Regions from separate parts of the Marinicrinis lubricantis genome, predicted to be linked through region 2. Evidence: predicted binding sites of a transcription regulator. Region 2 holds the regulator's gene; the other holds the start of a gene.
What was found. The regulator CtsR, encoded in region 2, represses protease genes until heat stress. The targets are predictions, from matches to a motif close to ATGGTCAATAAAGGTCAAACA.
Positions count from the first base shown of each region.

Region 1 (6,522 bases), on a different contig from region 2:
TGTGCTGGCGCTCTCGTTCACTTTCAGGGCGATCACGCCATTTGTAATATCCGCTGCGAGATACGTTCATTACTTTGCACATCTTCTCCAGTCGGTACTCGGAGCGGTTTTCGTGGACGAATGAATATTTTACCGACGGTCTTTCGCGAAGAAGTGCATTGCCTTTTTTAAGATTTCGTTCTCCTCTTGCAACTCACGGATTTGCTTTTGCAGTTCCCGTAACTGATGGTTTTCGGACTTAAACACTTGATTTTGAACGATTTCCGGCTCGCTACCAAACTTCTTCATCCAACCGTACAAGGTATTGTCCTTTATCTTCAGTTCGCGGGCTACCTCCGCCACCGCCTTCCCGCTTTCTTTGACATACTGAACTGTCTTCTTTTTGTACTCATCGTCATAAAGTGGCTTTTTCATCTTTGACACAGTCCTCCGATAGTTGTCGTTTCATCAGTGTAATCTGTGTCTACTATTAAGTCTAGCATCACATCTTCGCAAAAGACCGGAATTGACTTTTCAGTTCATCCACAAACACCGCTCCAAGTATCCGGTGTCGGAGATGTGCAGGATCTTAAACGTATCCAGGAGCGGTTACTATCAATGGACCCGGCGCAAGGAAAGCGGTCGCAAGAGACGCCGCGAACGGTTGAAACAACAGATCAGCCGCATCTTCCTGGAATCGCGTCGCCTGTACGGTAGTCCGAAAATCACTCAAGTCCTGCGCCAGCAAGGGGTGCGAGTGTCCGAGAAAACGGTCGCCCGCATCATGCAGGAGTTAGGGTTGAAGTCGCGCACTGTAAGGAAATACAAGGCGACGACGGACTCGAAGCACAATCTGCCGGTGCATGACAATGTGCTGAACCAACAGTTCACGGCACATGCCCCCAACCAAGTCTGGATGGCGGACATCACTTACGTTTCGACAGGAGAAGGATGGCTCTACGTTGCGAGCATCATGGACTTGTACACGCGCAAAATCGTAGGCTGGCACGCCGGTGATCGGATGACCAAGGAGTTGGTCTTGAAGGCGCTGGACAAGGCTTACAGCCGTCAGCGGCCCAAAGGTGAGGTTTTGCATCATTCCGATCGGGGCAGTCAATACGCTTCACATGAGTACCAACGGCGGCTTCAGAAATACGGGATGAAAGGCAGCATGAGCCGTAAGGGCAACTGTTACGACAATGCGTGCATGGAATCCTTTCACAGCGTACTCAAAAAGGAACTCGTCTATCTGGAAAAGTTTAGAACCCGCAAGGAAGCACAAAGTCGAATATTTGAATACATCGAGTTTTTCTACAATCGCAAACGTGTTCATTCTGCAATCGGGTTTCTCACACCCGTTCAACGCGAACAAATGTACGTTCAGGCTGCGTAATTTTCTCGATTCTGTGTGTCCAATCTATTGACAGAGGTCCAGTAATGCTATCTTCGTGTGCATCGAATTCAGGTAATGTAATTCCGAATTCATGTTCCATTTTATATTTTAATGTTGGGTTAACCACGACCTCGTCTTCATGTAGACGTAGGACGAAGGGCGAGGTAATGGACTCTAGTGTAAGTGATACCGGAACAAGTACGATGGGGGAGGTGATGATCTGATCAGAGTCTTGGTTCTCCTTCCACCTCAAGAAACCAAATGAAAGATATAGGATGTTGACACCTTGCTCTTCAAGTGCTGTCTTTGCTTTGTTTCTAAGATTTCTTAATGTTTTCTGTTGCTCTTTGATGGTTTGATTGGTTTGTAAATCGCCAGTTGAAGTATATGTTTCACTAACTTCGTCTTCATCGTCATCAAAATCTTCAAATGGGATTGGGAATTTTAAAGCTGTTTCATTAACGACGAGCAGTCTAAACAATTCAGTGAGATCAGGGGCTACTATCTTGATGTTGGAACGTTTGGTTTCTCGATAGTTGATGAGTCTGTTTTTCTTGCCCAAATCAAGAAGACGCTTCTTCCATTTATCTATGCGGACATCAATTACAGCCATAATAACACCTCAGCCATTAGGACTAAATCATATGTATGTAAAAAGCTAACTAATTATTATTAAGTTCAACAATTGACAAAGATCTCCTTCTTTCGACCAGTCGCAAATTGCCAAATCTCAACAAACTCTATGAAAAAGCTAAACAACAACAAATAAGGGACAGTAACGATTCTGGTTGATAAGCGTCCTCCAAGTCCTTTTCATACGCTGCAGCAGGATATGCTGGTAACGGGTTTCACTCAAGATGACTTGTGTTACACCATGTTTTCGAATGATTTATTTTAAGCAAAAAAGAGTGAAATGTGCGGACTTGAATGGTTGCTGCAATATTTTCATCCATCCCAGGTAAATGTGCGATTCGGTCACGCATTTCCTCTGCCGCTTTTTTGGAAAACATGAGCAATATGTTTTTCGGATTGATGTTACGAACTGCAACCTGACCATTATGGCACCTGTCATCCTGCTCTTTCTTGCGTTCCAAAAGCAATTTATTAAAGGAATTACTTTAACAGGAATGAAATAATGCAAGACGGTTATGGTTAGAAAGGACGGTCGGGCGCGATTAAATCTGCTCCAACCGTCCTTTTTCTATCATTCACGAAGGAAATACTGCTACAAGCGCGTTACTCAGGTCTCTGCCTGGTGTGGTGATATACTTGCCGTTGGCATACAGACCACTTGAAGCACCACCGTCCAGATTCATCGCCTCTATTGCACCGAGCTTCACCATAACCTCTGCCAGCTCCTTAATGGTTGCAGACGATGCTGTTGCGATCAGCAGCTTGCCCTCGGCTGTTATGCCTACTGCACTGCGTGCTGCACGATTAGTCAGCACCTTCGGGTCCTTAAAGCCTTCCGCAGTTGGATTGGTATCCACTTTACCATTTCTTACAAGCCTGGGTCCTGCCTGAAGTGCAGATTCCACTAAACCTTTATCCAGAAGCTTTTTTAGTTCAGTTTCACCATCTGCGATAAGTGCATCGCCGGTATTCGTATATACAAATACAGCGCGTTGATCTCCAGAAGCCTTATAAATGACTTTTCCCGATTTTACAATATATCCGTATGGGATTTTTACATCCGTTGTAGAATAGGCATTAAAAAACGTGCCATTGACAGCAACAGCTGCTTTTGAACGCTCGGCCATCTTTTTTAGAGATTCTGTACTACCTATTTTGTTGTTAGCATACACCGTTTCAAGTGCAACTTTCGGGTGATAGAGGTCAATTTGAACAGTATTAACCTGAATCGTTTTAGTTGAAGTTTGAATTTTCGAGCTGCCGACGATAACGGGATCCTTTATTGCTCTTTCGATTCTTTTCAAAGATACGGCTTCGATATCTGTTTGCAGATCACCGTTTTTCAGCACAACACGCTCTTCTTTTTTCCATTCGACACTTGCGCCTAATGACTCTGCTGCAAAGCGCAGAGGAACATAGACTGTTCCCGATAAATAAAAAGGTGCTGCATCAAGGGTACGCTGCTTTCCATTTACAATGGCTTGCCGTGATCCAACTTTGAACTCCACACTGCCAGTATCGTTTGATAATAGTACTTTTTCCCCACTGCCTTTCCATCGGACTTTAAATCCGAATGTTTCGGCAGCGAAGCGTACGGGCACAAAGGATTTTCCGACCGATTCCTGTACAATAACATATCGCTTGGCTGCTGAGATTGTGCCAGCTGAATTGCCAAGCTGAACAAGAAGAAATAGTATTACACATGCTGCTATAGCTTTTTTAACCACATGTTTCTCTCCTATTCTCTATGCATAGTATTGTACGTTTCCATTATATATAAAATCTTGGTGTGCGAAAACAATAAAATGTATTCACCCCATATCTTAACAAGCATTATTTACATGAAATTTCCAAATGAGAATCGTTCCTCAACGCGGCCCGTTAAGAACAAATAAAGCATGGTGTCCAGTTTGTTTTGTGGATATGGTGAATACAAAATCATCTGGCCAACGCATGGGTCAAGAGACACGAACCCAATTTGCGGCAGGATTCGTCGCCCATTTTTGGCGCCTTGGTTAACCTATAAATGGGCGGCCGCATAGGATACAAAGAAAGTTCAGATTATTGAGTATGGAGAGGAGAATGAATGTTGTACCACAAGCCATACCATCACCACCAATGGTATAATCCGGCCCATTACAGTTGGAACGGCTATAATTGGAACTACTACGGGAATCCTTACTACAATTCGAGCAGTAATCATTGGAATAACAACTGGAATCCGTACTATAAATTAAAGGATTACGGGCCGAACCCTTTTGTCATTAATATTGAAAAGGCTGCTAAGCAAAACACCACCTTCCGCACGGCTTTATGGACAGGAAGGCATCTGCAGGTCACCTTGATGAGCATCAATGTCGGAGAAGATATCGGTTTAGAAATACATCCGACGCTCGATCAATTTCTGCGAATTGAAGAAGGCCAGGGTCTTGTCCAGATGGGGGCTAGCAAAGAAAAATTGAACTTTCAAGAAAAAGTCTTCGATGGCTATGCGATCGTGGTTCCCGCCGGAACATGGCACAATCTGATTAACATAGGCAACAGGCCGATTAAGCTTTACTCGATCTACGCGCCGCCTCAGCATCCTCATGGAACGGTTCATGAAACCAAAGCGGATGCCATGGCTGCCGAAGAACACCATTAATGACGATGTGTGGGTGAAAATTAAACGGAAAAAGCATAACAAAGGGGAGAGTTACCGAAATCGGCGGCTCTCCTTCGTCATGTAATGACCGAAACTGAAACGGCTTCTCTGTGAAGAGATTGGATAGCTAGGCCCGTGCAGTCGCATTAAACGTTAGACCAGTAATGAGCTCTGACCATTGCCGTGATCGAAGATCCGTCCTTGCCGACGCTGCAAAAATTAAAGAAGATGTTGGCGATTCAGCCCCGATGGTTTATCTTAAGCGACATTCGGGTCTTGAAGGAGCTCAAGCAGCGTTATCCCCGGCAATGGGCGGATATCGACGAGCATGTTACGTTGGGGTGGGCCCGCGTTCGGCAGGTGGTGAAGGAAGGAATACAGGAAGGGGCGATCCGTCCGTTCGATATGGACTTGTTTATTCAAGTATATATCGGCGGGTTGTACCGGCTGTTGGACGGGAAAGACGGCAGGAGAGATGGGCTCACAATGGAACAAGCGTTGGTTCAAATGGTAGAGCTTCTGCTTTATGGCATAGCGATTCAAAAGGAAACGAGGCAGTAGAGATGGAGGCAGCGTCGGTGACAGGGTGGCTTTAGGGCGACATTGAAACTGCAGTTGCACTCGCAGGAAGCCGTGTGGCGTTATCTTCGGACAGGGGTTCGACTCCCCTCGCCTCCATAATGTAAAAGGCTCGGACCTTCAGGTCCGGGCCTTTTACATTACTGGCGATGTAGAGGAGAACCCAGCAGGGTTCAGACCGCGCGCAGGGGAGCGTGAGCGAACCGAGCACGGCATGGACATGTACCGCTATGGTTGTCACCTTCGAATTCGCTTCGGCAGCAGTTCAATCGAGCATGTCCATACTCCCCTCGCCTCGTAAGCGTCAAATATTCCCCACCTACACGGACTCGAAGATTCATGAGAAACTAAGCGTATCGGAAAGATAGGAGGTACGCGCGAATGAACGAAAATGAACGCAACGAGCAATGGCGGGAGCGGATCCGTGCCTATCGGGAAAGCGGACAGACCATGCGAGCATGGTGTGCCGCCCAAGAAATCCCGTTCAACCAACTGAAATACTGGCTGCGCAAACTGTCGCCGGGCAAACGGAAATCACCAACGACGACTTGGGTGACGGTCACCCCAACGCCGCCTTCATCGGCGGAAGCCTCCCCCCTCGTCGTCCGGATCGGCAGCGCATCCATCGACATCCGCCCCGGTTTCGATGCGTCCCTGCTCACGCAAGTGGTGCGGGTGCTGGAGGCGGGCTGCTGATGCTCCCCCTTCCCGAACGGATCGTCCTGGCCAGTGGCGCGACGGATCTTCGGAAATCGATCGACGGGCTGGCCGCCCTTGTCCAGGAAAGCTTTGGCTGCAGTCCGTTTGCGCCCACCCTGTTCGTGTTCTGCAACCGGCAGCGGGACAAGCTGAAAATGCTTTACTGGGAACACAACGGCTTCTGGCTGTTCTACCGTCGGCTGGAGCGCGGCACGTTCCGATGGCCGGAGCCGTCGGACGGAAGTAGCCTGACGATCTCCCTGCAGCACCGTCAATTGCGCTGGTTGCTGGACGGACTCGCGCTGGATCAGCGGCAGGCCCATCGGCCGGTGCACGCCGAGGTCGTCCTGTAACGGCTTTCCCATCGGCGTGTTCACCAAATCGCCATGCTCATCGGCAGGAAAGGAGCCCCGCTGTCGCGAAATCCATCATCATGGAAAACCGAGCGGACATCTCCCCCCCGACCTCGGAAGAGGTCATTCGACAATTAACCGAACAAGTGGCGGCGCTCAAGCTGCAGGTTGCCTGGTACGAAGAGCAATTCCGGCGGGCGCAGCAAAAACGTTTCGGCGCCTCCAGCGAACAAACGCATCCG
Region 1 covers NZ_JBHSQV010000003.1:1,348-7,869, forward strand. Annotated here, with positions in the region: one part of gene ACFPXP_RS00755 (IS3 family transposase) at 1-162, opposite strand, end outside; one part of gene ACFPXP_RS00755 (IS3 family transposase) at 162-414, opposite strand; gene ACFPXP_RS00760 (IS3 family transposase) at 506-1,372, shown strand; gene ACFPXP_RS00765 (DUF4011 domain-containing protein) at 1,329-1,985, opposite strand; gene ACFPXP_RS00770 (UvrD-helicase domain-containing protein) at 2,221-2,472, opposite strand; gene ACFPXP_RS00775 (phosphodiester glycosidase family protein) at 2,581-3,732, opposite strand; gene ACFPXP_RS00780 (cupin domain-containing protein) at 4,092-4,649, shown strand; gene ACFPXP_RS00785 (hypothetical protein) at 4,833-5,210, shown strand; gene tnpA (IS66 family insertion sequence element accessory protein TnpA) at 5,610-5,924, shown strand; gene tnpB (IS66 family insertion sequence element accessory protein TnpB) at 5,924-6,280, shown strand; gene tnpC (IS66 family transposase) at 6,361-6,522, shown strand, end outside.
Region 1: a site for CtsR is predicted at 2,047-2,067, ahead of ACFPXP_RS00765 (DUF4011 domain-containing protein). Genes of this name have one in related genera too.

Region 2 (6,522 bases):
TTCAGGATGAGCTTTCTCGATTTCATCCAGAAGCACGACCGAATAAGGCTTGCGTCTTACTTTTTCCGTCAACTGTCCGCCTTCATCGTAACCAACATATCCTGGAGGTGCACCGACTAATCTGGATGTGGAATGCTTCTCCATATACTCGGACATATCGATGCGGATGACTGCATTTTCATCTCCGAACATCGCTTCCGCCAGCGCTCGTGCTAATTCCGTTTTACCTACACCTGTAGGTCCAAGGAAAATAAAGGAGCCAATTGGGCGCTTCGGATCTTTGAGTCCAGCCCTTGCACGGCGAATGGCTCGGCTGACCGATTTCACCGCTTCTTCCTGTCCGATAACCCGGTTATGAAGAATGTCCTCCATTTTAAGCAGGCGCTCCGTTTCTTCCTCCGCCAGCTTCTTCACTGGAATTCCAGTCCAGTTTGCCACAACGTCTGCGATATCGTCCGGAGTTACCTCAGAATCGGTGCGTCCCTGCTTTTCTTTCCATTCATTTTTAGTGCGTTCCAGCTCTTCTTTCATCTTCTGCTCTGTATCGCGAAGAGAGGCAGCTTTTTCAAATTCTTGACTTTGAACGGCTGCATCCTTTTCCTTGCGAACATCTTCCAAACGGCTCTCAAGCTGTTTCAAGTTTGGCGGTGTCGTGTAAGAACGAAGTCTTACCTTCGAAGCCGCTTCATCAATTAAGTCAATCGCCTTATCCGGCAGGAAACGATCCGTAATATAGCGATCGGATAATTTCACTGCCTGCTCGATCGCTTCATCCGTGATTTTTACGCGGTGATGAGCTTCGTAACGATCTCTTAAGCCGTACAGGATTTGAATCGCCTCTTCATTCGTTGGCTGGTCCACCGTAATCGGCTGGAATCTGCGCTCTAATGCCGCATCCTTTTCAATATATTTGCGATATTCATCCAAGGTCGTTGCCCCGATGCACTGCAGTTCGCCTCTCGCCAGCGATGGCTTCAAGATGTTGGAAGCATCAATCGCACCTTCAGCCCCTCCCGCTCCAATCAGGGTGTGCAGCTCATCGATGAACAAAATGATGTTTCCGGCTTGGCGAATTTCGTCCATGATTTTTTTCAAACGGTCCTCAAATTCACCACGGTACTTCGTACCGGCAACAACCGATCCCATATCAAGAGTCATCACTCTTTTATCTCTTAAGGTTTCAGGAATTTCATTATTGATAATTCGCTGTGCCAATCCTTCAGCAATCGCCGTTTTACCTACTCCGGGCTCCCCAATGAGTACAGGGTTGTTCTTCGTTCGGCGGCTGAGCACCTGAATCACTCGTTCAATTTCCTTGCTTCTGCCAATGACAGGGTCCAGATTGCCGTCTTTAGCGATCGCAGTCAAATCTCTAGCCAAGCTGTCCAGTGTCGGTGTATTGACATTCGTGGATGCGGAATGGCTTGAAGAGACGGATTCGCTGCTGCCAAGCAGCTGAAGCACCTGCTGTCTTGCTTTGTTCAAGCTTACATCCAAGTTGTTCAATACGCGTGCCGCTACGCCTTCACCTTCACGAATGAGGCCCAGCAAAATATGCTCTGTTCCGACATAAGTATGACCGATTTTTCGCGCTTCATCCATCGAAAGCTCGATGACCTTTTTCGCTCTCGGCGTATATGCGATGTTCGTTGGCTTATCCTGACCTCTTCCAATCAAAGATTCTACTTCATCCTGAATTTTTTCCAAATTGAGTCCCAATGCTTGAAGGGCTTTTGCCGCAATGCCTTCGCCTTCGCGGATGAGACCCAGCAAAATATGCTCTGTTCCAATATTGTTATGACCTAAACGAACAGCCTCTTCTTGAGCTAATGCCAATACCTTTTGCGCTCGTTCTGTAAATCTTCCGAACATCATCTTCTTACACCTCCAGATTTAATACATGTTAGGATTTATTAAGTCGTGTACGAATCATCTCTGCTCTACGCGCATCTCTTTCATCCGGCGAAAGCTTCTTGCCGCTGTACTGCTGCAGAAATCCGGGCTGCGTCATCACCATCAGCTCGTTGTACACATTAGACGACACATCTGTAATCATTCCTAAATCAATGCCTAAGCGAACGTCCGACAATCTCTGAGAGGCTTCCTTTGAATCCATAATATGCGCATGACTTAGTATTCCATAAGAACGGAATACACGATCCATGATGCGCGTTTTGGATTCATTCATGAGCCTTTGTCTTGCGGCGCGTTCATGCTCGATAATTTGCTTGACGACACTATGCAAATTGTCTATGATCTCGGTTTCGGATTGGCCTAAAGTAATTTGATTCGAAACCTGGAACAAATTGCCTAACGCTTCGCTGCCTTCACCATAAATCCCCCGTACCGCAAGACCCACCTGGTTCACAGCGGATAGAATCCGATTAATTTGCTGCGTCAGCACTAATGCCGGAAGATGAAGCATCACCGATGCCCGAAGTCCCGTACCGACGTTCGTCGGGCAGCTTGTCAAATAACCCCTAGTCTCACTGAATGCATAATCCAACTGCGATTCAAAGATGTCATCGATTTGATTCGCCAAACTCCATGCCTCTTTGATTTGGAAGCCTGGATATAAACATTGAATGCGAAGATGGTCTTCTTCGTTCACCATAATGCTGATCGATTCGTTCTCGCTGAGAATGACGGCTCCGTTCCTCGATTCATTCGCCAGGTTCGGACTAATCAGATGCTTTTCCACCAGCACTCTGCGCTCCAGCTCGTTCATTTCCGAGAGCTTCAGCAGCTCAAACTCTCCAATATTCTGAATGGAGGAATCACGTAGAAGCTTCTCGCTTTGATTCAAAATTTCTTCGGACTGCTGATTCGTTGCCAGCATCGGAAAGGGATACGAACGAATGTTGCGCGCCAGACGAATTCGGCTGCTGATAACGATGTCTGATTCGGGTCCGTTCCCTCTCATCCATTCACTTTGCGCATTTTTGATAAAACGACTGAGCGACATAAGTAGCAGCCTCCCCTCTACATCCCCGAAATTTTTCTTTCCAATTCACGAATTTGATCTCGAAGCTTCGCAGCTGCCTCGAATTCCTCCATTTGAATGGTTTGCTGGAGCTGCTGCTTCAGCTGATCAATTTCGCGGCGATATTTAATTTTCCCGCCAGATCTAGCGGGCACCTTGCCCTGATGGGCGGTAGTGCCGTGAATTCTGCGAAATAAAGGATCTAACCGACTGGAGAAGTACTCATAACAATCGCTGCAGCCAAAACGTCCAATCTTGCCGAATTGAGCATAAGTGAGTCCGCATGTCTCGCAGCGCAGCGGCTTCTGAGCCGCACCAAATGAATTCGCAGATGGTTCATAATCCAGCAAGCCGGACAATAAATTATGAATGGAGAATCCATTGGATGAGCCCGGGATTTTATCTCCCTTTTCGCGAGCACATACTTCACAAAGGTGAAATTCCGTTTTCTCGCCGTTGACTATTTTCGTAAAATGTAATGAAGCCGGTCTTTTTCCGCATTCCTGACAAATCATAAGCTGCGCGACCTCCTTTATATCATTCTATTCAAGTATGCTCTTCCTTACCCGAGAGGATAAGCGAAAGGCCACAAAAATTACCTGGTCAGAATGGATATCAGCATGGCTTTCAGCAGTTTAGCCCGAATTTGGTCCCGAAGTGGGAGCTTTAACGCGAGCACGTCTCTGCACATTGCAGTTCTCAGCAAATTCGCTTCACGCGGTGATACAATCTCGGCTTCCTCCAATTGATAAATAACCCCTTCTGCGGCGCTCTGATCGATTTGTTCACCGATGCTTTGGAACAAGTAATGGTCTATACTGCAGTCCTGCGGGAGAGTAATCTTCTGAATACGAATGTATCCGCCGCCGCCTCGCTTGCTTTCTACGACATAGCCCTTTTCCAAAGTGAAGCGTGTACTGATGACGTAATTGATTTGCGAAGGGACACACTGAAATTCATCCGCCAAATCATTGCGCTGAATTTCAATCATTTTATTCGGACTCTCCTGCAGTATTTTCTTCAAATACTGTTCGATAATATCCGAAATGTTGCGCACTGATGCTGTCGCCTCCCTTATCAAGACATCGATTTCGCTAACCATTTATATTGACTTTGACTTTCTTTGACTTTAGGTTGACTTTATTATACTGCACTTTTTTTATCTTTGCAATAGCTCGCTTTATTAGCGCATCTATATTTATTTTAGGCGATTATTTAAGGAAATATCCTCGTCGTATTTGAGATTGGAGATGATTTTTCAATTAAATAGGCAACGTTTCATAACGCCAAAGGCGAACCATTCGCGTTTTAAGCCGTAGGTTCGCCTGCTGCAGCGACCAACTATCCATCCAGCCGTTCCATCAGGCTGCCGAATGTATAGCCTAAGTTATAGAATGTTTCAGCCAACCATTCCAACCCTTCAATATATAGAATAGCCATGTTCAACACTACAATCGCCGCGATGGGGATGATGACAGGAAGCAATCCCTTGATCCATTTATCAACTTTATCTTGTTTCAATTGGAGGCTCACCTCTTATGTATTCATCTTTACTGCAGCCCTTTCGTCTTCAAAACCGATCATCTTTACCGTATTATATTCCAAATCGTACTGTCGAAACACGAATTTCATCGTTCCATTAAGAATAGCCCTAACCGCGATGAATCGTCGGCCAATATTTGATCTTAATTGCAATACTTGTGCATCCGCCAATAATCCAATACATAGGTCCGCCAAAAAAATTGTACATGAACCGAATCATCTGCGCATGCCCCATTAGGTGTAGTTGGCGAGACTTGGAATCGATGAATATGAAAGGGAATCCTCGCTTTTGACACAAACCATCCGGCGGAACCATTCTATCTTTTTTCAGAAAAAAACGGCCGCCGCAGCCTATTACTCACTGCAGACAACCGTCTTCTTCACGATTTATTTTGGGTTGAAGGTCAGTACAGTTAACCTTCCTGGTTTGTAACATGACAATTCGGAATTCATTCATAAAGGAAAGGGACGGAAATATCCATTTCCGTAATATCCAATTTCGCCGTGCTCGATAATGAATTCTCCATGACTTATGCTTTAATGTGGTGTCCTAGCCCCGAAATGACCGTCATTTGCATTGACACCTACCATCATTTCATTATGACGTTGTTTGTGGCGCTACCCGATGAAGCGTACCTTGCTCATAGGCGTATGCCAGTTTAATTAATACCGGTTCACTGAAGGCTCTTCCTAAAAATTCAATCCCTACTGGGAGGTTCTCGTCCGCTGTATAACCCGCAGGAACAGTCACGGCCGGAAAGCCTGAGAATGGGCTTAAGCGATTATTGCTGCCAGCCGATTGATTTTCACCTATTTTTGCCGCGGTATTCGTAGACGAAGGATATATGAGTGCATCCAGATCATAATCCGCCATCACCTTAAGCAGAGATTCCTGTGTCAGCTTCGTCCGATTCAGGACAATGTCCTGATACTCTGCATCTTCTAATGTTTCTCTTTCATTTCTTGAAACTAGTGAGGATTCGATGGAAGGGTCAAACTGTTCGGAAGCAATAATCTCCTCCAATGTTTGATACGGTGCATCCTCTCCTAGAGAAGCTAGATAGTCATTTAATTGGAATTTAAATTCCCAGCTGCTTAAGCTTGGGTATTGTAAAATTTCTTCCAGATGGGGTACTTCCACATCCATCACAGTAGCGCCCAGCTTTTCCATATCGGCAATTGCGGTATCAATGACAGAATTGACCGCTTCATGTTCAGGTTCCGTACCGAACAAATCCCGAATAACGCCAATTCTTGCACCGTTTAACCCATCCTTATCAAGATAATCGGTATAGCTCACCGGGATCTCTCCGACACTGCGGGCCGTAACTATGTCAGATGGGTCATATCCGCTGATCGCATCGAGAATAATTGCTGCATCCTCGACGGTTCTCGCCATCGGACCGCCTACATCCTGCGTAAGCGCTAAAGGTATGATTCCATCCCTGCTGGTCAAACCGATCGTAGGACGAATGCCGACTAAACTGTTCAGTGTAGAAGGCAGCCGAATCGACCCACCCGTATCTGTACCCAACCCGGCAACACCGAAGTTTGCTGCAAGTGCGGCTGCAGTGCCCCCGCTGGATCCGCCGGGATATCTTGTCAGGTCGTAAGGGTTTAAAGTTTGTCCTCCCATTGAACTGTTCGTCAAGAAGGAAAATGCAAATTCCGAAAGATTCGATTTCGCTAAAATGATAGCTCCTGCTTCCTTCAACTTCTTAATTTGGAAAGCATCATCCGGAGGCAAAGAATCATCTAGGCAAAGACACCCTGCCGTTGTTTCCATATCCGCTGTATCATAGTTATCTTTTACGATGACAGGTATGCCATGTAGTAAGCTCCTAGGACCCTTTTCCTCCCTTTCCTTATCCAATGCCTCGGCAATTTCTACCGCAGCCGGATTGACTGTGATGATTGCATTGATCGACGGTCCTTGATCATCATATTCCTCAATTCGATCTATATACATCTGAACCAACTCTTTGGAGGTAATTTTG
Region 2 covers NZ_JBHSQV010000173.1:1,415-7,936, reverse strand. Annotated here, with positions in the region: gene clpC (ATP-dependent protease ATP-binding subunit ClpC) at 1-1,875, opposite strand, end outside; gene ACFPXP_RS15930 (protein arginine kinase) at 1,904-2,965, opposite strand; gene ACFPXP_RS15925 (UvrB/UvrC motif-containing protein) at 2,983-3,498, opposite strand; gene ACFPXP_RS15920 (CtsR family transcriptional regulator) at 3,579-4,040, opposite strand; gene ACFPXP_RS15915 (hypothetical protein) at 4,325-4,504, opposite strand; gene ACFPXP_RS15910 (amidase family protein) at 5,124-6,522, opposite strand, start outside.